3 regions of the Streptomyces sp. NPDC088746 genome follow, and region 1 is predicted to be linked to each of the others. Evidence: riboswitches for the same ligand, from Rfam matches in the RefSeq annotation. Region 1 holds a riboswitch; each other region holds the start of a gene.
What was found. A riboswitch is a leader RNA that binds a small molecule or an ion and turns the genes downstream of it on or off. The one in region 1 is predicted to bind thiamine pyrophosphate.
Positions count from the first base shown of each region.

Region 2: another riboswitch for thiamine pyrophosphate. It lies ahead of thiO (glycine oxidase ThiO); the one in region 1 lies ahead of thiC (phosphomethylpyrimidine synthase ThiC).
Region 3: another riboswitch for thiamine pyrophosphate. It lies ahead of ACIP63_RS13990 (thiamine ABC transporter substrate binding subunit); the one in region 1 lies ahead of thiC (phosphomethylpyrimidine synthase ThiC).

Region 1 is NZ_JBIVLA010000010.1:92,763-95,020, forward strand. Features, by position in the region: gene ACIP63_RS33355 (YibE/F family protein) at 1-1,177, opposite strand, end outside; TPP riboswitch at 1,249-1,382, shown strand; gene thiC (phosphomethylpyrimidine synthase ThiC) at 1,375-2,258, shown strand, end outside.
Region 2 is NZ_JBIVLA010000001.1:392,864-395,121, reverse strand. Features, by position in the region: gene thiO (glycine oxidase ThiO) at 1-1,195, opposite strand, end outside; TPP riboswitch at 1,193-1,305, opposite strand; gene ACIP63_RS01800 (NAD(P)/FAD-dependent oxidoreductase) at 1,452-2,258, shown strand, end outside.
Region 3 is NZ_JBIVLA010000002.1:1,411,826-1,414,083, forward strand. Features, by position in the region: gene rlmN (23S rRNA (adenine(2503)-C(2))-methyltransferase RlmN) at 1-722, shown strand, start outside; TPP riboswitch at 857-973, shown strand; gene ACIP63_RS13990 (thiamine ABC transporter substrate binding subunit) at 1,047-2,141, shown strand; gene ACIP63_RS13995 (ABC transporter permease) at 2,186-2,258, shown strand, end outside.

The sequences.
Region 1 (2,258 bases):
CACTGTTGGCCACCGTGCCCACGCTGCTCTGTGCGATCGAGAACAGCAGCAGCAGGGGGAGTGCCGCGCCCGCGTACGCGAGGACGAGCGTGTTGACGACCGAGGCGATGTGGTCGCGCCCGATCCGGATTCCGGCCCGGTAGAGCCGGCGCACGCCCATCGTCGGGTCCGCCTGGTGCAGCTCCCAGACCGCCGACGTCTGGGTCACAGTCACGTCGTCGAGCACACCGAGCGAGCCGATGATCACACCGGCGAGCAGCAGGCCGCTCATGTCGATGTCCGGGTACAGGCCGTGGATCAGGCCGGTGTTGTCATCCGTGTTCCCGGACAGGCTGGCCCAGCCGATGAAGAGCGAGCCCAACAGCCCGATGAGCAGCAGCGAGATGAGTGTGCCGATGACGGCCACGGAGGTGCGGGCCGTCAGTCCGTGGCAGGTGTAGAGGGCGATCAGCATGATGGCGCTGGCCCCGATCACCGCGACCACCAAGGGGTTCGAGCCCTGCAGGATCGCCGGAAGGATGAACAGGGTCAGCACGGCGAAGGAGACGGCGAGAGCGATCAGGGCCATCAGACCGCGCAGCCTGCCCACCGCGACCACCACGAGGGCGAAGATCCCGGCGAGCAGCGCCATCGGGAACGAGCGGTCGATGTCGGTCACCGAGTACTGCAGGTCCCGGGGTGCGTCGGGTGCGTACGCGACGACCACCCCTTGGCCCTCGCGCAGTTGCCGGGGAGCGTCGGGCTGTACGACCTCGACGAACGTACGGCCCTCGTCCTTGCCGGTGGTCACCTCGACCGTGGCCTTCTTGCACTCCCCCGACTGCTCGTTGACGGCTTCGCGTCCCGACGCGGTGGAGGTGTCTCCGGTGGGCGGTACCTGCGAGGCGTTGACGTCCGCGCAGTCGACCGCCACGACCTTGGTGACCTGCCCGTCCTGGGTCTGACGGTCGAAGCCGACCCCCGTGCGCTCATGGGCGGGCGCCCCGCCCGGCCAGAAGGCCACGAGGCCGACCAGGACCGCGGTGGCGAAGGGGATGAGCACGGCCGCGATGACCTTGCGCAGATGCTTGGACACGGGTGCGGCAGGCCCGTGGCTGTGGGTGTGGCCGTGCGCATGACTCTGGGTGCTGCCTGCTGCGGGGCCGTGGGGTTCGGGGGCGCTTCCGGGGGACGTCACCCTGCGATCATCCCAAGAACAGGGGAGGCCCTCTGGCCAGCACGCCAGAGCGGAGGTTAGCGTGGAGGCACATTTGTACACGCGGGAGCTCGGAGCACCGGGCTGAGAGGGCGCTGACCTCCGTATATCCGTACGGGACACGCTGCGCCGACCGCCGAACCTGTTACCGGGTAATGCCGGCGTAGGGAGTAGGTCTCATGACCACAGCGGACGCACGCACGCCTGCCTCGAAACAGAACGCCCAGAACGCGGAGGGCGAAGAGGCCGGGAAGTCCATCGGCTGGCACAAGGGTTACGTCCAGGGCTCACGCCCGGATCTCCGGGTGCCGGTCCGTCAGGTGCACCTCACCAACGGCAAGGACGTGACGCTGTACGACACGTCCGGGCCGTACACCGACCCCACCACAGACACCGACGTGCGCCGGGGGCTCGCCCCTCTCCGGGAGAACTGGATCATCGCCCGGGGGGACACCGAGGAGTACGCGGGACGGCCCGCGCGTCCCGAGGACGACGGGCTGAAGCACACCTCGCCGAGGGGCGGTCTGCGCAACCTGGACGCGGTCTTCCCCGGCCGCCCGCGCCAGCCCCGCCGCAGCCGCGACGGCCGGCCCGTGACACAGCTCGCGTACGCCCGCCGGGGCGAGATCACCCCGGAGATGGAGTACGTCGCGATCCGGGAGAACGTCGGACCCGAGGTCGTGCGCGAGGAGATCGCGGCGGGCCGGGCGGTCCTGCCGGCCAACGTCAACCACCCGGAGATCGAGCCGATGATCATCGGCAAGCGCTTCCTGGTGAAGGTCAACGCCAACATCGGCAACTCCGCGGTCACCTCCTCGATCGAGGAGGAGGTGGACAAGATGACCTGGGCCACCAAGTGGGGCGCCGACACGGTCATGGACCTCTCCACCGGCCGCAACATCCACACCACCCGCGAGTGGGTCCTGCGCAACTCCCCCGTGCCGATCGGCACCGTCCCGCTCTACCAGGCACTCGAGAAGGTCGACGGCCGGGCCGAGGAGCTGACGTGGGAGATCTACAAGGACACCGTCGTCGAGCAGGCGGAGCAGGGCGTCGACTACAT
Region 2 (2,258 bases), on a different contig from region 1:
GCGCGGGGGCGGTTTCTTCGGGGGAGGAGGCCGGTGAGCTCTCCGGGGGGACCGCGGCGAAGCGGCGCGGCGCGAAGGGGCGGCCCAGCTCGGGCAGCTCGCCGGTGGTCAGCACATGGGCCATCACATCGCCGGTGACGGGAGTCAGCAGCACCCCGTTGCGGTGGTGCCCGGTGGCGAGATGCAGTCCGGGCAGTGCCGTGGGCCCCAGCAGCGGCGCGTTGTCCGGCGAGGCGGGCCGCAGACCGGCCCGGGTCTCGGTCAGCGGCAGCTCCGTGATGCCGGGCATCAGCTCATGGGCGTCCCGCAGCAGCTCGTACACCCCGCCCGCGGTCACCGTCGTGTCCCAGCCCATCTCCTCCGTGGTCGCGCCGACCACCAGCTCACCGTTGGCACGGGGGACCAGATAGACCTGGCTGCCGCGCACGACCGCCCGCACCGTCCGGCTGAGGAAGGGAGCGTAGGCGGGAGGCACGGTCAGCCGCAGCACCTGGCCCTTGACCGGGCGCACCGGCGGCAGGACCGCCTCGGGAACGCCCTGCAGCCGGCCGCTGAGGCTGCCGCCGGCGAGCACCACCTGTCCGGCCGCGAGCTCGGTGCCGTCCGCCAGGACCGCTCCCGTCGCGCGGCCGCCCGTGACGGAGAGCCGCTGGACCCAGGCACGGCGGAAGACCACACCCGCCCGCTCGCACGCGGTGACCAGGGCCGAGGCCAGCCGCCTGGGATCCACCTGGTGGTCGCCGTCGACGCGAAGCCCGCCGCGCACGCCGGGGGCGAGCATCGGTTCCAGGCGGCGGCACTCGCGGCCGCTCAGCCACTCGGACTCCAGGCCTGAACGCTGCTGCAGAGCGTGCAGCTCCCGCAGATGCGCCCGGTCGTCGGAGTCCAGGGCGACGGACAGGGTGCCGCAGGCGCGGAAGCCGGTCTCCTGCCCGCTCGCCTCCTCCAGCTCGGCCACGAACGCCGGATAGCGCGCGGCGGAAGCCACGTTGAGGCCGAGCAGCGTCTGCTCGCCGTAGTGGAGTTCGGTGACGGCGGCGAGCATCCCGGCCGCGACCTGGGCGGCGCCGCCGCCCGGCGCGGGATCGGCCAGTGTGGTGCGCAGGCCGTGCTGGGCCGACCGCCAGGCGGTCACCAGCCCGATGATGCCGCCTCCGACGACCAGGACGTCGGAACTGTCTGCGGAGATACGCATGGGCGTCCAGCCCCTCCCTTCGCCGGCATGACCCGGATCAGGTTCGTACGGTCGGAGGCCGGCCAGCCTCCCTCTCAGCCCGGTACGCCCGGACTCCCGCGAGTGCCTTACGGTCGCCAGCCTAGACCCCGCCCCTCGCAGCCGGTAAGGGACCGGTACCCGTGGCCCGTTCGCCCGGCGGACCCGTGCTCCCGCGGTCGCCGGCCAGGTCCCACGAGCCCGGCGTGATCCGGACGGGAGGCCCTAGGGTGGACAGGTGAGCGAGCAGACACAGGACCCGGCAGCGGGACAGCGGCCGAGCGGAGTCGTGATCGTGGGCGCCGGCATGGCCGGAGTGCAGACGGCCGTGGCCCTGCGGGAACAGGGCTTCACCGGCCCCGTCACCCTGATCGGCGCCGAACCCCACCAGCCGTACGACAGGCCGCCCCTGTCCAAGGCGGTCCTCCTCGGCAAGGCGGAGGACTCGGCCTTCGACGTCGACTTCGAGGCCCTGGACATCACTCTGCGCCTGGGGCTCGACGTGGCCGGACTCCGTGCCGGGGCGCACGAACTGGACACCCCGGAGGGGCCCGTCGCCTACGACGTCCTGGTCCTCGCCACCGGAGCGGAACCCGTCGCACTGCCCGGCGCCGAGGGTGTACCGGGCGTCCATCTGCTGCGCACCCTCGACGACGCGGCACGGCTGCGGCCCGTCCTGGAGCGGCAGCACGACGTGGTCGTCGTCGGCGCGGGCTGGATCGGCGCCGAGTTCGCCACGGCGGCCCGCGCCGCCGGGTGCGCGGTCACCGTCGTGGAGGCCGCCGGCCGTCCCCTCGCGGGCACGATGCCCGCCGAGGTCGCCGAGCCGATGGCCGCCTGGTACGCCGAGAGCGGAGCCGAACTCCTCACCGGCGCCCGCGTCGCACGTGTCGAACAGGGCGCCGTCCACCTCGCGGACGGCCGGGTGCTCCCCGCCGGAGCGGTGGTCGTCGGCATCGGTGCCAGGCCCGCAACCGCATGGCTCGCGGGCTCGGGCATCGGCCTCGGCCCCGACGGCTCGGTCACCGCGGACAGCTCGCTCCGC
Region 3 (2,258 bases), on a different contig from region 1:
GCGGGATGAACTGCCCGTTCTGCGCCACCGGGCAGGCGGGGCTCGACCGCAATCTGTCGACCGCCGAGATCGTGCACCAGATCGTGGACGGCATGCGGGCCCTGCGCGACGGGGAGGTCCCGGGCGGGCCTGCGCGGCTGTCCAACATCGTCTTCATGGGCATGGGCGAGCCGCTGGCCAACTACAAGCGTGTGGTGGGCGCGATCCGCCGGCTGACCGACCCGGAGCCGGACGGCCTCGGGCTGTCGCAGCGCGGGATCACCGTGTCCACGGTGGGTCTGGTGCCGGCGATGCTCCGCTTCGCCGACGAGGGCTTCAAGTGCCGCCTCGCGGTCTCGCTGCACGCGCCGGACGACGAGCTGCGCGACACCCTCGTCCCCGTGAACACCCGCTGGAAGGTCGCTGAGGTCCTGGACGCCGCGTGGGAGTACGCGGAGAAGTCGGGACGCCGCATCTCCATCGAGTACGCGCTCATCCGCGACATCAACGACCAGGCCTGGCGGGGCGACCGGCTGGGCCGGCTGCTCAAGGGCAAGCGGGTGCACGTCAACCTCATCCCGCTCAACCCGACGCCGGGGTCCAAGTGGACCGCCTCGCGACCCGAGGACGAGAAGGCGTTCGTCGAGGCGATCGCCGCCCACGGGGTGCCGGTCACCGTCCGGGACACCCGCGGTCAGGAGATCGACGGCGCCTGCGGGCAGCTGGCGGCGTCCGAGCGCTGAGGCGGTCCCGCGCACGGGCGGGATCCGGCCGGTCCGGCGTGATCCGGCCGGTCCGGCGTGATCCGGCCGGTCCGGCGTGATCCGGCCGGTCCGGCGTGATCCGGCCGGTGTAGCCTGGCCGGGAAATCAACTTCATATTCCGACAGGGGAGCGCCACAGCGCTGAGAGTGCGGCACCGAGGACAGGTCGGCCGCAGACCCTCTGAACCTCGCCCGGGTCATTCCGGGTAGGAAGTTCGGACCTTACTCAAGCTGTTGCGCCCTGCCCGCTCGCCGAGCGGGCAGGGCCGCGTCTCTTCCTGGTCACCTCCAGGAGGACATCACCATGAACACCACGACGAAGTACGCGGCGACCGCGCTCGCCGCCGCGCTCGGCGTCACCGCGCTCGCGGGCTGCGGGGGCTCCGACGACAAGTCTTCCGGGGACACCGGAGCCGGTTCGAAGACCGTCACCCTCGTCAGCCACGACTCGTTCAACGCCTCGGACGCCGTCCTGAAGGCGTTCACCAAGGAGACCGGTTACAAGGTCAAGGTGCTGAAGAGCGGTGACGCCGGGGCAGCGCTCAACCAGGAGATCCTGACCAAGGGCTCCCCGCGCGGCGACGTGTTCTTCGGCGCCGACAACACCCTGCTCTCCCGTGCTCTGGACAACGGCCTGTTCACGCCGTACGAGGCGAAGGGCCTGGACCGTGTCGCGGCCGACACCCAGCTCGACGCGGACAAGCACCGGGTCACGCCCATCGACACCGGCGACATCTGCGTCAACTACGACAAGAAGTACTTCGCCGACAAGAAGCTCGACCCGCCGAACTCCTTCGACGACCTGCTGAAGCCCGCGTACAAGAACCTCCTCGTCACCGAGAACGCCGCGACCTCGTCCCCCGGCCTCGGCTTCCTCCTCGGTACCGTCGCCAGTCAGGGCGAGAGCGGCTACCAGGACTACTGGAAGAAGCTGAAGAGCAACGGCGTCAAGGTCGTCGACGGCTGGGAGCAGGCCTACAACGAGGAGTTCTCCGGCTCCGCGGGCGGCAAGAAGGCCAAGGCCGACCGGCCGCTCGTCGTCTCGTACGCCTCCAGCCCGCCCGTCGAGGTGCTGTACGCCGATCCGCGGCCCAGCGAGGCCCCGACCGGCGTCGCCGCCGGCACCTGCTTCCGGCAGATCGAGTTCGCCGGACTGCTGGACGGTGCGAAGAACGAGGCGGGTGGCAAGGCGCTCCTGGACTTCCTGATCAGCAAGCGGTTCCAGGAGGACATGCCGCTGAACATGTTCGTGAACCCGGTGGTGAAGGACGCGAAGCTGCCGGAGCTCTTCACGAAGTTCGGGGCCACCGTCGACAAGCCTGCGACCGTCGCCCCGGAGAAGATCGCCAAGAACCGTGAGCAGTGGGTCCAGTCGTGGTCCTCGCTCGTCGTGAAGTAGTCGCGCGGTCCCCGTGGAGGGGGAACGCGGTGCGGCTCGGTCTCATGGCCGTGCCCGTCGCGTTCTTCGCGCTGTTCTTCGCCTACCCGGTCGTCGCCATCGTCGGCCGGGGCCTGA